DNA from 2 places in the Rhizobium sp. 42MFCr.1 genome. Region 1 is predicted to be linked to the other one. Evidence: predicted binding sites of a transcription regulator. Region 1 holds the regulator's gene; the other holds the start of a gene.

Region 1 (9,349 bases):
TGTATTCCGTCAGGCTGACTAGGGAGAAGACAATGCAGCAGAAACAGATGGGCCTTGCCGAGTGGGGAATGCTGCTGGTGTTGTCCCTGTTATGGGGCGGCTCCTTCCTCTTCAACGGTATTCTGGTGAAGACCCTGCCGCCGTTCACGATCGTCTCGGGCCGGGTTCTGATTGCCGCACTTGCGCTGAACCTTATCGTCCGAGCCACTGGCCATGCGATGCCGCGCGACGCTAGGTCCTGGGCGGCGTTCTTCGGCATGGGCATCCTGAACAACATGATCCCCTTCTGCCTCATCGTCTGGGGCCAGACGCACATCGCAAGCGGCCTTGCCTCGATCCTGAATGCCACGACGCCGCTCTTCGGTGTCGTCGTCGCGCATTTCCTGACCGCGGACGAAAAGATGACCGGCAACCGCCTGCTCGGCGTCCTCGTTGGCTTTGCTGGCGTTGCCTACATGATTGGCTTCGACGTGTTGCGTGATCTCGGCTCGAACGTGCTGGCGCAGCTTGCCGTGCTCGGTGCTGCGCTCTCCTACTCCTTCGCCGGGATCTTCGGCCGACGCTTCCGCCAGATGGGCATGGCGCCGCTCATTCCCGCCGCCGGACAGGTTACCGCTTCGACGATCCTGATGCTGCCGATCGCGCTCGTCGTGGATCAACCTTGGACTTTGGCCGCCCCGTCACTCGAGACCTGGATGGCCTTGCTGGGTCTGGCCTTGCTGTCGACGGCGATCGCCTATGTGCTGTTCTTCCGCATCCTGGCAACGGCAGGGGCGACAAACCTCATGCTCGTGACCTTCCTGATCCCGGTCAGCGCCATCCTGCTCGGCGCAGCTATTCTCGGCGAGCAACTGCAAGCCAAGCATCTGATCGGCATGGCGATGATCGCGATCGGCCTTGCGGCGATCGACGGGCGGTTGTTTTCCCTGGGACGAAAGCGGCCGGCCTAGCAGGCGAGGTCGGCTACGACGGAATCGAGGATCAGCATACCCGACGGCGTGCAGCGAAGCCGTGAATTGCCGATCCGCTCGACGAAGCCGTGTTCCAGCAGGAATTCTTCACGCTTTGGGTCGAGATCGCGGCCTGAAAGCTGTTGCCAGCGGGCGAGATCGACACCTTCCTTCAGGCGTAGTCCCATCAACAGCAGTTCGTCCGCCTGCTCCTCGTAGCCGAGTTGTTCCTGATCGAGGATGCCGTGGCCGTCGCGCTCGACGAGATCGAGCCAACTTTCCGGCTTCCGCTCGGTCGCCGTCGCGATCTTCATCGCGCCGCGCGTCAGCCGCCCGTGGGCGCCGGGGCCGATACCGGCATAGTCGCCGTAACGCCAATAGGTGAGGTTGTGGCGGCTCTCCGCGCCGGGGCGCGCGTGGTTGGACACCTCGTAGGCCGGCATTCCTTCGCGAGCCGTGATCTCCTGCGTCGCTTCGTAGAGCAATGCCGATTGATCGCCGTCCGGAACGACAAGCTTGCCCGCCTTGTGAAGGCCGTAGAAGGGCGTGCCTTCCTCGATCGTCAGCTGGTAGAGCGAGAGGTGATCGACCGCGTAGGAGATCGCCTCCTTCAGCTCGCGCTCCCATTCCTCGACAGTCTGGTTCGGGCGAGCATAGATCAGGTCGAAGGACATGCGCGGAAAGATGTCGCGTGCCAGCTTGATCGCCTTCAGCGCGTCGGCAACGTCGTGCAGCCGTCCGAGAAACTTCAGGTCGCGGTCATTCAAGGCTTGGACGCCAAGCGAGACGCGGTTCACCCCGGCGGCGCGATAGCCCCGGAAACGCTCCGCCTCGACGCTGGAGGGGTTCGCCTCCATGGTGATCTCGATACCGTCTGGCATATGCCAATGCTTGGCAATACCATTGAGAATGGCCGAAACCGTCGAAGGGTTCATCAGAGAGGGCGTGCCGCCGCCGAGGAAGACGCTCGTCACCGTCTTCGGCCCGCTCAATTGGCGCACCGTTGCCATTTCCTTCAGGAAGGCCGCAGTGAAGCGCTCCTGATCGACCGGCTGGTGGCGGACATGGCTGTTGAAATCGCAATAGGGGCACTTGGCAGCGCAGAACGGCCAATGCACGTAGACGCCGAAGCCGGGTTCGCCGGTATCGGGCAGAAGAGCGGCATAGCGCATCAGGTCAGGCTGTTCCAAAGTGTCCACGTTGCCCTTAGGCTTCCAGGCAGGTTTCGACGAAAATCTTGAAGGCGCGGGCGCGGTGCGACAGGGCCTCTGCGTCGCCCGGCTTCCAGCCGTGTTTTTCTTCCCCGCTCATCTCTCCAAAGGTAGTGTCATAGCCCTCGGGTTGAAAGACCGGATCGTAGCCGAAGCCTTGGCTGCCGCGCGGCGGCCAGACGACAGTGCCCTCGACTTCACCGCGGAAGAGCTCCGTATGGCCGTCCGGCCAGGCAAGGCAGAGCACGCTTACGAAGCGGGCGGTACGCTGTTCCGGCTTTGAAGCGCCGGCCTTGTCCAGCGCCGCCTCGACTTTCTCCATCGCCATCGCGAAGTCGCGGGTCCCGTCGGGCTTCTCGGCCCAGTTGGCGGTATAGACGCCAGGATCGCCGCCGAGCGCATCGATGGCGAGGCCGGAATCATCCGACAGCGCCGGAAGTCCAGCGGCTTCCGCAGAAGCGAGCGCCTTGATCTTTGCGTTTTCCTCGAAGGTGGTGCCGGTTTCGTCAGGCTCCACGAAGTTCAATTCAGCCGCCGACTTCGCGGTGAAGCCGAAGGGGCCGATCAGGTCCTGGATTTCCCGGATCTTGCCGGCATTGTGGCTGGCAACGACAATGGTCTTGGTTTCGAGCTTGCGCATGATTGTCCTATTCGAGGCCCCAGATACGGGCTTCAGCGCATTCAAGGCTGTTGCCCGCTGGATCGCGGAAATAGATCGATCGGCCGCCCTGCGGCCAGGTGACTTCGGATTCGATGGCGACACCCTCGGACATCAACCGGGTGGCAATCGCATCGAGATTTTCGCCCGAGACGCGGAAACAGGCGTGTCCCGCACCGCTTGTGCCATGAGGCGGCACCTGCAGCGCGGTCGGTGAGGGCGGCTTGATCGTTTCTTTCGGATTGAAAATCAGCAGCACGCCGGGGCCGCAGCGAAAGAAGACATGCCGGTTGCCGCTCCGCGAGATCTTCGAAAGACCGAGAACGCCTTCATAGAAGGCTTCGACCTTGTCGAGATCCTCAGCATAGAGCGCCGTCTCCAGCATGCCTTCCAGCACGTCGTTCATCCGGCGATCGCCTGCTTTTGCATCGCCACGAGTTCGGCAATGCCCCCCTTGGCGAGCGTCATCAGCGAAGCGAACTGCTCGTCGGTAAAGGGCGTGCCTTCGGCGGTGCCCTGAATTTCGACGATACCGCCAGTGCCGGTCATCACGAAGTTCGCGTCGGTCTCGGCCGAGGAGTCTTCGAGATAGTCGAGGTCAAGGACCGACTGGTTTGCGAAGATGCCACAGGAAATGGCCGCGACATGGTCCTTGAGCACGCGCTCGACCTTGAGCATGTTGCGGCTCTCCATCCATTTCAGGCAGTCGTAGAGCGCAATCCAGGCGCCCGTGATCGAGGCGGTGCGGGTTCCGCCGTCCGCCTGGATGACGTCGCAATCGAGGGTGATCTGGCGCTCGCCGAGCTCCTTGAGGTCGACGACGGCGCGCAGCGAGCGGCCGATCAGGCGCTGGATCTCCTGGGTGCGACCGCCCTGCTTGCCGGCCGCAGCTTCGCGCTTCATGCGATCGCCGGTGGCGCGCGGCAGCATGCCGTATTCGGCCGTAACCCAGCCCTTGCCGGTGTTGCGCAGCCATGCCGGCGGCTTTTCCTCGACGCTCGCCGTGCACAACACATGCGTATCGCCGAACTTCACCAGACAGGAGCCTTCCGCGTGCTTGGAGAAATTGCGCTCGAAAGAGACCTTGCGCATCTGGTCGGTTTTTCTGCCTGAGGGCCGCATACTATTCTCCTAATCATCGTGCCGAAGGCGTGAGCAGGCTTCGGGTAGATCATGCGTGCTATGGTGTTGAGAGCTTCTACGATTGGCAGCGTCCATTTGCAATTTCCCTTTTGCCGCTGCGGAGAGATTGGCTATATTTTGTCGGATCATCGTCAGCACGGGTACGCAAGGTTTCATGGAGTTCAGATCGACGTCGGTTTCAGAGGCAGTGGCTGCGCTGGATGAACGCTCCAAGGAAATCTTTCGCCGCATCGTGGAGGGCTATCTGGAAACGGGCGAACCGCTCGGTTCCCGCAACCTTTCGCGAATCCTGCCGATGTCGCTGTCGCCGGCGTCCGTACGCAATGTGATGAGCGATCTGGAAGAACTCGGCCTCATCTATTCACCGCATGTCAGTTCCGGGCGTCTGCCGACGCAGATCGGCCTGCGCTTCTTCGTCGACGCCTTCATGCAGGTGGGCGATCTCTCGGCCGAGGATCGTGCCAACATCGATCGGCAGGTGCGCGCCGAAAGCCGCGACAATCCGATGGAATTGATGATGAACGAGGCGAGCCGAATGCTCTCGGGCATTTCGCGCGGCGCCGGACTTGTCATCACCTCGAAAAGCGATCCTGTGCTCAAGCATGTCGAGTTCATTCGCCTCGAGCCGACCAAGGCGCTTGCGGTGCTCGTTGGCGATCACGACCAGGTGGAAAACCGCATCATCGAGCTTCCGGCAGGCGTCACATCATCGCAATTGACCGAGGCCGCAAACTTCCTCAACGCGCATATGACCGGCCAGACGCTGCCGGAACTGCGCAATCAGCTGAGCCGACTGAAGGACGATGTCCGCCGCGAACTCGACACGCTGTCGCAGGATCTCGTCGAGCGCGGCATCGCTGTGTGGTCCGGCAGCGCGGACGAAGGCAAACCGGCTCAGCTCATCATTCGCGGCCGCGCCAATTTGCTCGCCGGTCTCGCCGGTGCCGACGATCTCGACCGCCTGCGCATGCTGTTCGACGACCTCGAGAAAAAAGACAGCTTGCTGGAACTCCTCAATCTGGCCGAAAGCGGGCCAGGTGTGCGCATTTTCATCGGCTCGGAGAACAAGCTCTTCTCGCTCTCCGGCTCGTCGTTGATCGTTGCGCCTTATCGTGACGATGACGACCGCATTGTCGGTGCCGTGGGAGTGATCGGGCCGACGCGTCTCAACTACTCGCGCATCGTCCCGATGGTCGATTATACCGCTCAGCTTATGACGCGACTGTCACGCGGCGCGAAGTAGCGCGGCTACTCAGGCAACGTGTCGCCCGAGCCGCCCATCTCCGCGGGCATGTCTTTATATTTGGGCAGGCCGTCACGAATGCGCAGCACGCTCTCCTGATAGTTCACGTGCAGCGCCGGGGTGTAGTCGAGATCCGGCAGAAGTGCCGCGTAGACGTCGGTGACGCCCCAGGTCGGGTGCTCGGTGTAGAGATGCCCACCGCACAGCTCGCAGAACTTCCGCACGCTGGTATCGGACTTCTGATAGCCCTCGACATGCTCTCCGCCTTTAGTGACCCGGACAGCCTGCGGCTGCCAGAGCGTGAAGGCATTGACCGGCCCTGCGGACCAATGCCGGCAGGAGGCACAGTGGCAGTATCCCATCGCCACCGGTTCGCCGGTAGCAACAATCTCCACGGCGCCGCAGAAGCAGCGCCCGGAATAGCTTTTCTGATCGCTCATGGTAGCAGCTCCCTGACCCAGGATTAGGCCGAAGCAAGAAAGGTTTAGGTAGCTCTAAAATAAAAGAACTTTAGCGCGAGCAAGTCAAGCTGGCCCTCTCGCTCAACCCGGCATGAGTTGCCCCGCATCGCGCGCTTTTCAGTCACGCAGACTTGATTTTTGCCCGTCAAAGCTCGATATCGGGCACATCCTAAAAGACACCAATCACCGGAGAACGTCATGACTGACGAAACGACGAAGAACGGACCTGACGCAGCCGCGGCCGAAGCCGCAGCGGACGCCGCCGCAAACGTCGAGAACGAAGCCACCGCACAGCCCGATCCGCTGGAACTTCTGAAGGGCGAGAACGCAGAGCTGCGCGACCGCTATCTGCGGCTTGCTGCCGAGATGGATAACCTGCGCCGCCGCACCGAGCGGGAAATCAAGGACGCCAAGACCTATTCGGCTGCTGGCTTCGCCCGCGACATGTTGGCCGTTTCGGACAACCTGCGTCGCGCCATCGATGCGATTCCGGAGGAAGCAAGGGCTGCCGCTGATGCCGGCCTGACAACGCTGATCGAGGGTGTCGAGATGACGGAACGCTCGATGTTGGCGGCGCTCGAGCGCCACGGTGTCCGAAAGCTGGAGCCGGTTGGCCAGAAGTTCGATCCGAATTTCCACCAGGCCATGTTCGAAGTACCGAACCCTGAGGTGCCGAACAACACCGTTGTTCAGGTCGTTCAGGCTGGCTACACGATTGGCGAGCGTGTTCTGCGCCCGGCCATGGTCGGCGTCGCCAAGGGCGGACCGAAGCTGGTCGAACCCGAAACCAATTCGGTTTTCGACCAGAAGGACGCCTGATCCCTCAGGCGCCCGTCAAACAATCCGAAATCAGATGCGGGCGAAACGCTCGATCAGCAGATCGAAAAATCCGTCCGCATCGACATCGCGCATGACCTGCGCATTGTGCTTGCGGTGGGTCACGTGCCACCAGTCGACGACGGTCATTCCGGCAGTCAGTTCCGACTTCACCTCGATCTCGACATTGCAGGTCCGCCCCTTGAAAAGCTCCGGCTTCAGCAGATAGGCGATAACCGTCGGGTCGTGCAGCGGGCCGCCGTCCGAGCCGTATTTCTCGACATCGAAGCGTTCGAAGAATTCCAGCATCTCGACCATGGCGATGGCCGGGCGTGTGCCGAGATCAGCCATGCGCTTGACGCGGTCCTTGCGTGTCAGAAGCTTGTGCGTGACGTCGAGCGGCATCATCACGATCGGAACGCCGGAGCGGAAGACGATGTCGGCTGCCTCGGGATCCACGTAGATGTTGAATTCGGCGGCCGGCGTAATGTTGCCACCCTCGAAGAAGCCGCCGCCCATCATGACCAGTTCATGGACGCGCGGGATGAGGTCGGGCGCCTGCTGGAAGGCCAGGCCAATATTGGTCAGCGGCCCCAGCGTGCAGAGCGTCACTGCGCCTTCCGGCTCGCTGCGCAGCGTCTCGACGATGAAATCCACCGAATGCTGCGTCTGCAGCGGCATCGTGGGCTCGTCGAGAACCGGACCGTCGAGGCCGGTCTTGCCATGCACGTGCTCCGCGGTCACCAGCTTGCGCGCAATCGGCTTGTCGGCGCCGGCAAAGACCTTCGTATCGGTGCGACCACAGAGCTCGCAGACGATGCGCGCATTGCGGCTGGTGTAGGACAGTGGCACGTTGCCGGCGACCGTGGTGATGCCGAGTACATCGAGCTCTTCCGGGCTGCCAAAGGCCAGCATGATGGCGGCTGCGTCGTCCTGACCGGGGTCAGTGTCGATGATGATCTTTCTAGGGTTTGCCATTCCGATCGTTCCCATCCTCGTGGTGCGCGTCTTCGTGGCATGCACCGTTTGTTTATATTCCCGTCGCAAATCGGCACAGCCGGCGCGGGCAGGATTTGATGCGAGTCGGCGCCTGCTTTGTCAAGGTCGGACCCTTGCTGGCTTCCCGGGAGCGAGCATGGACGTCCGCCTTGCGCCCGGGCTCGGCAATTCCCATATTGTCGACAGTCGGATGCTGCATTTCAGGTCCGGCAAGGTCGCTTGAATCAAGGACTTGAAAGATGAGCCGCATGACGCCTTTCGCGAGCCCGCTGCTTTTGGGCTTTGACGCCATGGAGAAGACGCTGGAGCGCCTTTCCAAGGCGAGTGATGGCTATCCCCCCTACAATATCGAGCGCGTTGCTCCTGACCGCGCTTCCGGCGATCCGGAAAGGCTGCGCATAACCCTTGCCGTCGCGGGATTCGCTGAGGACGACCTCGATGTCTCCGTCGAGGAAAATCAGCTGTCGATCCGCGGCCGTCAGGCAGAGCAGGAAGAGCGCGATTATCTCTATCGCGGCATCGCCGCGCGTCAGTTCCAGCGGACCTTTGTTCTGGCCGACGGCATGCAGGTTTTGGGCGCTTGCCTCAAGAATGGGTTGCTGTCGGTGGATCTCATCCGCCCCGAACCGAGCCGCATGGTGAAGAAAATTAACATTTCGGTCTCACAGTAGGACAACGGCGCATGTTGAGCCGTTGGTCCCTTCTCTTGGAGGTACAGGAATGTTGATGAAAGAAGCCAATTCGCACCTGACCAAAACCGAACTTGCCGGCATCGGCAACGGCGAGGTCGCCTATATCCGCAAGATGCGCAACGAAGAAGTTGCCAAGTGCTTCCCGGAAGCGCCAGACATCGATCCGAGCGTTGACCTCTGGGCGCTATTCGGCGCCGATGGCACGCCGATCCTTTTGACGGATAATCGCTCCAGCACCTTCTTCAAGGCCGCTGAGGATGAGCTGAAAACGGTGAGCCTGCACTAGGCAGGCTCAGACGCGCTTGAATGTGAGATAGGCGGAAGATCTGCCTTCACGCCGTGCCTTGGCCTCGTAGCGTGTGCTCGGCCAGCCCTCGTAGGGCGTCAGCCAGTCTGCCGCATTCTGTGCTAGCCATTCGAAGCCGCCATGGTCGCGGCATTTGAGCAGCGTCCAGTTGACGTAGGTATCGATATCGGACGCAAAGCAGAACAGCCCGCCCGGCTTCAGCACGCGGTGGAATCGGTCGAGGTTCGTCTTCGACACGAAGCGGCGCTTCCAGTGCTTCCGCTTTGGCCACGGATCCGGGTAAAGCAGGTCGATCTGGTCGATCGAGGCGTCCGGCAACCAATCCAGCAATTGCGTCGCATCATCGTTGTAGACACGAACGTTCCTGGCGCCTGCCTTGTCGACGCTCGTCAGCAGCTTCTGCATGGAATTGATGAAAGGCTCGACCCCGATAAAGCCGGTCGAGGGCATTTCCACGGCGCGATGGATCAGATGCTCGCCGCCGCCGAAACCGATTTCCAGGCGCAGCCTTTCGGTCGGCACCGGAAAGAGGGTCTTCAGCGGCTCGGGCGGAGCCGCTGAAAGATCGATGAGGAACGCCGGAAGCAGGGTGTTCAGTCGCTCTGCCTGATGTTCGCGCAGAGCCTTTCCCTTGCGGCGACCGAAGAAGGCTTCGGTCGCGCGTCCGCGACGCTCCATGTCGGTCATGCTGCTTCCTTGACCTTGACGGCGTCCTTGAGCGCCTTGACGAGGTCGGTGCGTTCCCAGGAGAACGAGCCGTCGCGGCCAGCCTTGCGACCGAAATGGCCGTAGGCCGAAGTCTTGGCATAGATCGGCTTGTTGAGGTCGAGGTGACGGCGGATGCCTGTTGGCGACAGGTCCATGTTCTT
Region 2 (9,349 bases), on a different contig from region 1:
CCTCGTTCTCGAAGGCTTTCAGGATGCGGGCGTTGACGGCATCATCCTGCAGGATGCCGCCGTCATCATCGACGAACAGGCAGATCGGCACGCCCCAGGCGCGCTGACGCGACAGGACCCAATCGGGGCGCTGTTCGATCATGGCGCGCAGGCGGTTCTGGCCGGCTCCCGGCACAAAGCGGGTTGCGTCGATCGCGTTCAATGCGCGCGAACGCAGCGTCGAGCCGTCGCCGAGTTCCTTGTCCATGTAGACAAACCACTGCGGCGTGTTGCGGAAGATGACCGGCTTCTTCGAACGCCAGGAATGCGGATAGGAGTGCTTGAGGCGGCCGCGCGCAAACAGCGCATGGCGACCGATCAGCCCCTTGATGACACGCTCGTTGGCATCGCCCTTCTTGCCCTTGTCGTCGATGACGCGAGCAGCACCGCCCTCGGCGTCCGGACCGAAGCCGGGCGCGTCGGCCGTGAAGAAGCCGGCATCGTCGACCGGGAACGGGATCGCGGACGAAATGCCGCGCGCTTCGAGTGCCCGGGCGTTGTCCATCCAGGCGTCAAAGTCTTCGCGACCATGGCTCGGCGCGGTGTGGACGAAGCCGGTGCCCGTCTCGTCGGTGACATGGTCGCCGTCGAGGAGCGGCACTTCAAAGTGATAGCCACCGCCAAGGCCATGCAGAGGGTGTGCGCAGGTGATCGCGGCAAATTCCGCCGCCGCGACATCGCGGACGAACTTGAGGGTCACCTTCGCCTTCGCGGCCGACTCTTCTGCGAGACGCTTGGCGAAGATCAGCCGTTCACCGGGCTGCGGTCCGAAGTCGTTCTCGGCCGTTTCGACCTCGTAGAGGCCGTAGCTATACCGCGAGGAATAGGCGATCGCGCGGTTGCCCGGGATCGTCCACGGCGTCGTCGTCCAGATCACCACGAAGGCGTCCTTGAGTTCGTTGGGGCCGTCAGCCACCGGGAACTTCACCCAGATCATGTCGCTTTCGACATCGGCGTATTCGACTTCGGCTTCCGCGAGCGCCGTGCGCTCGACGACCGACCACATGATCGGCTTGGAGCCGCGATAGAGCTGGCCGGACTTCGCGATCTTCAGGAGTTCGCCGGCGATGCGCGATTCAGCGTGGAAGTTCATAGTGGTGTAGGGGTTGTCGAAGTCTCCCTCGATGCCGAGGCGCTTGAATTCCTCCGACTGCACCTTGATCCAACTGGCGGCAAAGTCACGGCATTCCTGGCGGAATTCGTTGACCGGAACCTCGTCCTTGTTCTTGCCCTTCTCGCGGTACTTTTCCTCGATCTTCCATTCGATCGGGAGGCCATGGCAGTCCCAGCCGGGAACGTAGTTGGCGTCGAAACCGCGCATCTGGAACGAGCGGTTGATGACGTCCTTGAGGATCTTGTTCAGCGCGTGGCCGATGTGGATGTTGCCGTTGGCATAGGGAGGGCCATCGTGGAGCACGAACTTTTCGCGGCCGGCGGCGGAAGCGCGCAACTTCTTGTAGAGGCCCATCTGCTGCCAGCGGGCAACGGTTTCCGGCTCCTTCTGCGGCAGACCGGCGCGCATCGGGAAGTCTGTTTCCGGCAGATAGAGGGTCTTCGAATAGTCAACTTTTTCGGCTGTATCGGTCATGTCTAGCAATCGTCTCTAGGCGCCACGGGAGCGGGCGCAACGGGCTTGAAAATTGGTGACGGAGGCGCTCGTCGTCCAAGCGCCGAAAACCCGGACCTTCCGGCCGCTTAGCGCGCGCGGAAGGCCGGGCCGATAATTCGTATCGTGATCGCCAGCCGGAACTTGTTCATCGCGCCGGTTCATAGGCGCTTTTGCAGGGAAAAGGAAGAGGGATTCCATGAGGTCATCGCATTGAAAAGCCGCGAACTTGCCCGCCCGCGGCTTCTGTTTTCGGGGGACGATCAGGCGCGCGCCGTCACTTTTGCCGGGATCAGCACATTGACGATGACGGCGACGATGACGTTCAACGCCAATGCCAGCAGGCCGATATAGACGGTAAACGAGGTCTCTCCGATGGTGACAGGCTGCAGCGGTTTCAGGCCGTTGATCCAGACGAAGAGCGTGCCACCGAAGAAGCCGACGAACCAGCCTGCGATCAGACCGGGCGCGCGGAACCAATTGGTGTAGAGGCCGAAGACCAGCGCCGGAAACGTCTGGAGGATCCAGACGCCGCCGAGAAGCTGAAGGTCGAGCGCGAATTGGGTCGGCAGGAAAAGGATGACAAGAAGCGCGCCGACCTTGACGACGAGCGACGTCACCTTCGCGACCTTTGCCTCGCCGGCATCCGTCACCTGAGGATTGACATAGGCCTTCCAGAAATTGCGGGTGAAGAGGTTGGACGCGCCGATGCTCATCACCGCCGCCGGTACCAGCGCACCGATCGCAATCGCCGCGAAGGCGAAGCCCGCGAACCAACTCGGGAACAGCGTCTGGAAGAGCGCCGGCACGACATCGTTGGCGTTGTCCAGCTTCAAGCCTGCGGCATGTCCCATGTAGCCGAGCAGTGCCAGAAGGCCGAGCAGCAGTGTATAGGCCGGCAGCAACGCAGCATTCTTGCGGATGGTGTTGCCGCTGTTGGAGGCGAAGATGCCAGTCAGCGTATGCGGATACATGAAGGCCGCAAGCGCCGAGCCGAGGGCCAGCGTCGCGTAGGCGACATACTGGTTGGGCTGAAGAAGCAGGCTGCCGGAGCCCTTTGCCTGGAACGCGGCATCAGCGGCAGCAAAGACATTGGCATAGCCGCCAAGCTTCGAGGGAATGAGCGCCACGGCGGCGATCACCACGATGTAGATCATGATGTCCTTGACGAAGGCGATCAGTGCCGGCGCCCGCAGGCCAGCCGAATAGGTGTAGAGCGCCAGCACAATGAAGGCGATCGCCAGCGGTACCTCGCCATGCAGCCCCAGCGCCTTCAGCGCGGCGGTCATGCCGACGAGCTGCAGCGCGATGTATGGCATCGTGGCGATGACACCGGTTGCGGCGACGGCAAGCTCCAGACCCCGTGATCCGTATTGGCCATGGACCACGTCACCGGCGGTCACGTAGCCGAAGTCTTTCGCCCGCTGCCAAAGGAGCGGCATGACCATGAAGACGAAGGGATAGACAATAATGGTGTAGGGCAGCGCGAAGAAGCCGTAGGCGCCAACCGTATAGACCAGTGCCGGAACAGCGATGACCGTGTAGGCGGTGTAGAAGTCGCCGCCGACCAGAAACCAGGTGATCCAGATGCCGAAGCTGCGGCCGCCAAGGCCCCACTCGTCGATATGGGCAAGCGTCTTCGGCCTTCGCCAGTGGGTGGCGACAAACCCCATCACCGTGACGAGCACGAAGAAGAAAACGAAGACGGCAAGCGCGGTGGTGTTGAGTTCAGTCGTCATTGCGCATGCTCCGGTAGGCGATCCAGGTCAGGAAAGCGGTAACCGGCACCCAGGCGAGCTGATACCAGTAGAAGAATGGGAAACCGAAGAGAACCGGGTCGTGAAAGTTGTAGAAGGGAACCCAAAGGAGCCCGATATAGGGAATGATGAGCAGCCAGCAGGCTGCTGTTCCAAACCTTTTATCCATTTGATGATTGCCTTTCGGTGCTTGGGGGCGCAGCGAATCCGCGTCTAATCAAACAGATGACATAGACCCCTGCCCCCACACGGCAACGGCCGTCGTCCCGAAAGGGCCGCAATTTTCGAAAGCGTCTGAACCTTCAGGCGAAGCAGATCTTGCGGTCGAGCTCGCCGAGCGGCTGTACGCCTGTCAGCAGCGCACTCGCCTCCTCTTTGTCGCGGTTCATCTGCTCCACGAGGGGGTCGAGGCCATCGAACTTCAGTTCCGGGCGCAGATAGCCGAGGAAGGACACGGAGCAGAGCTGCCCGTAGAGGTCGCCGCTGAAATCGAAGAGATACGTCTCGAGCAGTGGCGCGCCATTGTCGGTGACCGTCGGTCGGCGACCGTAGCTGGCGACACCATCATAGAGCGTCCCATCGGCAAGGCGGAAGCGCACGGCATAGATGCCCGCCTGAATGTCTGCTTCGGCGGGCAACCGCATATTCGCGGTCGGAAAGCCGAGCTGACGGCCAAGCTTCTCGCCGCCGATGACTTCAGCTTCCACCGTATAGTGATAGCCGAGCATCGCTGCCGCCTCGCTGACATTGCCATCCCTCAACAATTCGCGAACGTGGCTCGAGGAGACGACGTCGGTATTCTCGTCACGAAACGCGTCGATCAGCGTCACGCCAAAGCCGTATTTCTGGCCGGCATCCATCAGGAAGGCCGGGCCGCCTTCCCGGCCGCGGCCGAAATGAAAGTTGAAGCCGGTCACGACCTCGGATGCGCTGAGCCAATCCTTGAGGATCGAATGGATGAAATCGTCCGCCGAGCGCTGTGAGAACTCCCGGTCGAAGGGATATTCGATGACGGCATTGAAGCCGATCGCTTCGAGGATGCGCGCCTTGAGCGGCGCCGGCGTCAAGCGAAAGACCGGCTGCTCCGGGCGGAAGACAGTGCGGGGATGTGGCTCAAACGTCAGGACCAGTGCCGGAATGCCCCGCTGCCTCGATATCTCCAAGGCCCGGTTGAGCACGGACTGATGGCCCCGATGCACACCGTCGAAGTTGCCGATGGCAATCACGCCGCCATGCAGATGGGCCGGCAGGGGTTCGCGGGTTTCGTTGCGGTGAAAAACGGTCATCGGCTGGCTTTTCTCTTGCGAGGCTCGTTATGCGAGGCGGGGCATCCACCACTTCGGCGTCGCTCTTTCGCGCTCCAGATAGGCGGTGAGGATCGCCTCGTCGGTCACTCCATTCAGCGTATATTCCGTCGCGTGGATGCCGCCGCTGATATAGAGGAGATCAAGCCCGTAATCGAGAGCGCCGCGAACATCGGTCGGCATACCGTCTCCGATCGCAAGCACACGGTTCAGCGGAAAGTCCCCGTGGGCTTCGCGGGCGGCAGATAGCACGGCCTCGTAGATCGGCTTGTGCGGCTTGCCGGCAATGCGCGTTTGGCCACCGAGCTGATTGTAATATGCCGCCATCGCGCCGGCGCAGGGGATGATCTTGTGGCCGCGCTCGACAACCAGATCGGGATTGGCACAGATCATCGGCACGCCACGCGCCTGAAATGCCTTCAGCATCTTGGTGTAGTCTTCCGGGGTCTCGGTTTCGTCGTCGAAGAAGCCCGTGCAGACGACCGAGTCCGCATCCTTGGCCTCGACGCGCTCGACACCAAGGCCCTCGATGATCGCCTCGTCGCGATCCGGTCCAAGCAGAAATACCTTCTTCGGACCCTCGGCGATCAGGCCCCGCGTGACGTCGCCCGATGTGACGATGCGGTCATAGGCGCCATCCTGGATGCCGATCTGGCGAAGCTGCGTCACGACCTGCGGAGCGATGCGCGGCGAATTGGTGATGAGAACGACGGTTAGCCCCTCGCCGCGCGCTGCTTCCAGCGCCGCAGCCGCCTTGGGAAAGGGATCGACTCCATTGTGCAAGACGCCCCAGACATCGCAGAACACCGCGTCGTAGTGGCTGGTGATTTCTGCAAAGTTCTCGATCCGCTTGGCCATTCCGATTTCCCGCTGTCGTTAAGTCAAGGTGACATCGCAAAGGCATGCCGGGATGGCAAGGCATTTTGCAGTGAGCAACGGCAAAAAACTGTGCTCGTCGATTAGAGAAGGGCCTCGCCCGTTTTGATTAGCAGGCCTGCGGCAGTCGACACAGCAAGTATCGTCAGGAGGCCCTTCTCGAATCGGAAGAGCATCACGCACGCCATTACAAAGATCCCAAGCGCCGCGATATCGAGGGTCCGCCACTCCGGCCATGCGACGCTGACGATTGGCAGACCGGTTTTCCCGGACAGGAGTGCGGCACGGCCAACTTCGGCGAAGAGCACGTGCAGACCGAACCAAAGGGCAAGGTTGAGGATGACGCCGACTACCGCCGCGGTGATCGCCGAAAGGGCCGACGAGAGGTTTTCGTTGCTGCGCAGCTTCTCGATGTAGGGAGCCCCGGCGAAGATCCAGATGAAGCTCGGCACGAAGGTCGCCCAGCCGGCGAGGAAAGCACCAAGGAAGCCCCCGGCAAGCGGCGCCATGGCGAGCGGGTTGCGATAGCCGGCGAGAAATCCGACAAAACAGAGAACAAGAACAAGTGGCCCGGGCGTCGTCTCGGCAAGTGCCAGTCCATCGAGTATCTCGGCCGGCTGAAGCCAGGCGTAATGGCCGACGGCGACCTGGCCGACATAGGAGAGGACGGCGTACGCGCCTCCGAAGGTGATGACGGCCATCTTGGAGAAGAAGATGAAGACCGCGCCGAAAACATTGGTTTCGCCGCTCAGGGTTTCGGCGATCAGGTCCGTCGGTACATCGAGGCCGCGAATGAAAAAGAGTGGCGACTGCCAGACAAGGATCCAGAACACGAGCACCACAAGAGGCCTTGCGATCACATGCGTCGTAACCGCGGGAAAATGCGTGCGCGAAGAGGCTTGCGGCAAGACCGGCGCTGCCAATCGACGCTTGGAATACTTCATCCATAACAAGCCTGCTGCTCCGGCCAGGATGATAACCAGAGGAAACGGCAAGTTCAGGAAGAAGAGAGCCAGGAACGACGCTCCGGCCACATAATAATGAAAGCGCTCCCTCAGCGCTCGGCGCCGCACCCGGAGCAAGGCCTCGATGACGATTGCCAAAACGGCAGCCTTTGCTCCGAAGAAAAGCGCGGGAAGCCACGCGGCCTCCTGAAAGACGGCGTAGAGGCTCGACAGCATCAGGATGACAAGGAAGCCCGGCAATACAAACAACAAGCCGGCAATGAGGCCGCCGCGCACGCCGTGCATCAGCCAGCCGATATAGGTGGCCAGTTGCTGAGCCTCCGGGCCAGGCAGCAGCATGCAGAAATTCAATCCGTGCAGGAAGCGCTCCTCGGAAATCCAGCGCTTCTCATCGACAATCGTCGTGTGCATCAGGGCGATCTGACCGGCCGGCCCGCCGAAGCCCAAGCAGCCGATGCGCGCCCATACACGCGCCGCCTCCCCAAGTGTCGGTACCGCTATGATTTCGTCCGCCGCGATCGTTTTGTTCACGGTTGCCGCCCCCTGCCCCAAGCTGCTCGATACCATCGGCGTGTATGCGCGGCAATCCTGACGCCACTCGCCCCGCGGGTGCCGCAAACGTTCCGGGGATACAAAAGCTCTCCAGCTTCAGGACGTTCGGAAATCTCGGAGAGAACGCAACCTGTCGCACTTCCGACAAGGATTTGCTGTTAAGGCTGTTTGTGAGGACGGCGAAGAAAAATTGCGGCCGTTCTTGACTCCCCGTTGGGCCACTCCTAAATGCTGCCTCGCTAGCACTCACCAAGCACGAGTGCTAACACCCATCCGTGCGGGCCGCTCTCGGCCTGCGAGTGTCATTTGATCGAGGGATTAGACAATGGCAAGCACCAATTTCCGCCCCCTTCACGATCGCGTCGTTGTCCGTCGCGTTGAGTCCGAAGAAAAGACCAAGGGCGGCATCATCATTCCCGACACCGCCAAGGAAAAGCCGCAGGAAGGCGAAATCGTCGCCGTCGGTTCCGGCGCTCGTGACGAGTCCGGCAAGGTCGTCGCTCTCGACGTCAAGGCTGGCGATCGCGTTCTGTTCGGCAAGTGGTCCGGCACTGAAGTCAAGATCAACGGCGAAGACCTTCTGATCATGAAGGAAGCCGACATCATGGGCATCATCGGCTAATCAGCCGTTTTTCCCCTTTCCGATTTTAGCTACGGGCCCATAGCCCGGACAACTCGAATTCAGGAGTTTCAATCATGGCAGCTAAAGAAATCAAATTCGGCCGCACCGCGCGCGAAAAGATGCTGCGTGGCGTCGACATTCTCGCTGACGCAGTGAAGGTAACGCTCGGCCCGAAGGGTCGTAACGTCATCATCGACAAGTCCTTCGGCGCTCCGCGCATCACCAAGGACGGCGTTTCGGTCGCCAAGGAAATCGAACTGGAAGACAAGTTCGAAAACATGGGCGCCCAGATGGTCCGCGAAGTTGCTTCGAAGACCAACGACATCGCCGGCGACGGCACGACGACCGCAACGGTTCTCGCTCAGGCGATCGTTCGCGAAGGCGCCAAGGCTGTTGCAGCCGGCATGAACCCGATGGACCTGAAGCGCGGCATTGACCTCGCTGTTGCTGAAGTCGTGAAGGATCTCCAGGCCAAGGCCAAGAAGATCAACACCTCGGAAGAAGTTGCCCAGGTCGGCACGATCTCCGCAAACGGCGAAAAGCAGATCGGTCTCGACATTGCTGAAGCAATGCAGAAGGTCGGCAACGAAGGCGTTATCACCGTCGAAGAAGCCAAGACCGCTGAAACCGAACTCGAAGTCGTCGAAGGCATGCAGTTCGACCGCGGCTACCTCAGCCCGTACTTCGTCACCAACCCGGAAAAGATGATCGCTGATCTCGAAGACGCCTTCATCCTCCTGCACGAGAAGAAGCTCTCGAACCTCCAGGCCATGCTCCCGGTTCTCGAAGCTGTCGTTCAGACCGGCAAGCCGCTCCTCATCATCGCTGAAGACGTCGAAGGCGAAGCTCTTGCTACGCTCGTCGTCAACAAGCTGCGTGGCGGCCTGAAGATTGCTGCTGTCAAGGCTCCTGGCTTCGGAGATCGCCGCAAGGCCATGCTCGAAGACATCGCGATCCTCACGGGCGGCACTGTCATCTCCGAAGACCTCGGCATCAAGCTCGAGTCGGTTACCCTCGACATGCTCGGCCGCGCCAAGAAGGTTTCGATCTCCAAGGAAAACACGACGATCGTCGACGGTTCGGGCGCCAAGTCCGACATCGAAGGCCGCGTTGCCCAGATCAAGGCCCAGATCGAAGAAACCACCTCCGACTACGACCGCGAAAAGCTGCAGGAGCGTCTTGCTAAGCTCGCTGGTGGCGTTGCAGTCATCCGCGTCGGCGGTTCGACGGAAGTCGAAGTGAAGGAAAAGAAGGACCGCATCGACGACGCGCTCAACGCGACGCGCGCTGCTGTTCAGGAAGGTATCGTACCGGGCGGCGGCGTTGCCCTGCTGCGTTCCTCCGCCAAGATCTCCGTCAAGGGCGAGAACGACGACCAGGAAGCTGGCATCAACATCGTTCGCCGCGCTCTGCAGGCTCCGGCCCGTCAGATCGCCGAGAACGCTGGTGACGAAGCATCGATCGTTGTTGGCAAGATCCTCGAGAAGGGTCAGGACAACTTCGGTTACAACGCCCAGACCGGCGAATACGGCGACATGATCGCCATGGGTATCGTCGACCCGGTCAAGGTTGTTCGCACGGCTCTGCAAGACGCAGCTTCGGTTGCTTCGCTGCTGATCACCACCGAA

The links. Region 1 encodes HrcA, which represses chaperone genes, less so after heat shock. Its sites were predicted from a motif close to GTTAGCACTCNCNNNNNGNGAGTGCTAAC; they were not measured.
Region 2: a site for HrcA is predicted at 7,338-7,366, ahead of groES (co-chaperone GroES). Genes of this name have one in related genera too.

The regions. Positions count from the first base shown of each region.
Region 1 covers NZ_KB897819.1:24,736-34,084, reverse strand. Annotated here, with positions in the region: gene C934_RS0102475 (DMT family transporter) at 33-950, shown strand; gene hemW (radical SAM family heme chaperone HemW) at 947-2,122, opposite strand; gene rdgB (RdgB/HAM1 family non-canonical purine NTP pyrophosphatase) at 2,157-2,801, opposite strand; gene C934_RS0102460 (VOC family protein) at 2,809-3,225, opposite strand; gene rph (ribonuclease PH) at 3,222-3,941, opposite strand; gene hrcA (heat-inducible transcriptional repressor HrcA) at 4,117-5,205, shown strand; gene C934_RS0102445 (GFA family protein) at 5,211-5,645, opposite strand; gene grpE (nucleotide exchange factor GrpE) at 5,865-6,485, shown strand; gene C934_RS0102435 (nucleoside hydrolase) at 6,516-7,460, opposite strand; gene C934_RS0102425 (Hsp20 family protein) at 7,721-8,152, shown strand; gene C934_RS0102420 (DUF1150 family protein) at 8,202-8,459, shown strand; gene trmB (tRNA (guanosine(46)-N7)-methyltransferase TrmB) at 8,466-9,167, opposite strand; gene metK (methionine adenosyltransferase) at 9,164-9,349, opposite strand, start outside.
Region 2 covers NZ_KB897826.1:136,145-145,493, reverse strand. Annotated here, with positions in the region: gene ileS (isoleucine--tRNA ligase) at 1-1,627, opposite strand, end outside; gene mctP (monocarboxylate uptake permease MctP) at 1,909-3,384, opposite strand; gene C934_RS0111765 (DUF3311 domain-containing protein) at 3,374-3,571, opposite strand; gene C934_RS0111760 (bifunctional riboflavin kinase/FAD synthetase) at 3,705-4,688, opposite strand; gene C934_RS0111755 (TIGR01459 family HAD-type hydrolase) at 4,716-5,564, opposite strand; gene chrA (chromate efflux transporter) at 5,666-7,114, opposite strand; gene groES (co-chaperone GroES) at 7,425-7,721, shown strand; gene groL (chaperonin GroEL) at 7,796-9,349, shown strand, end outside.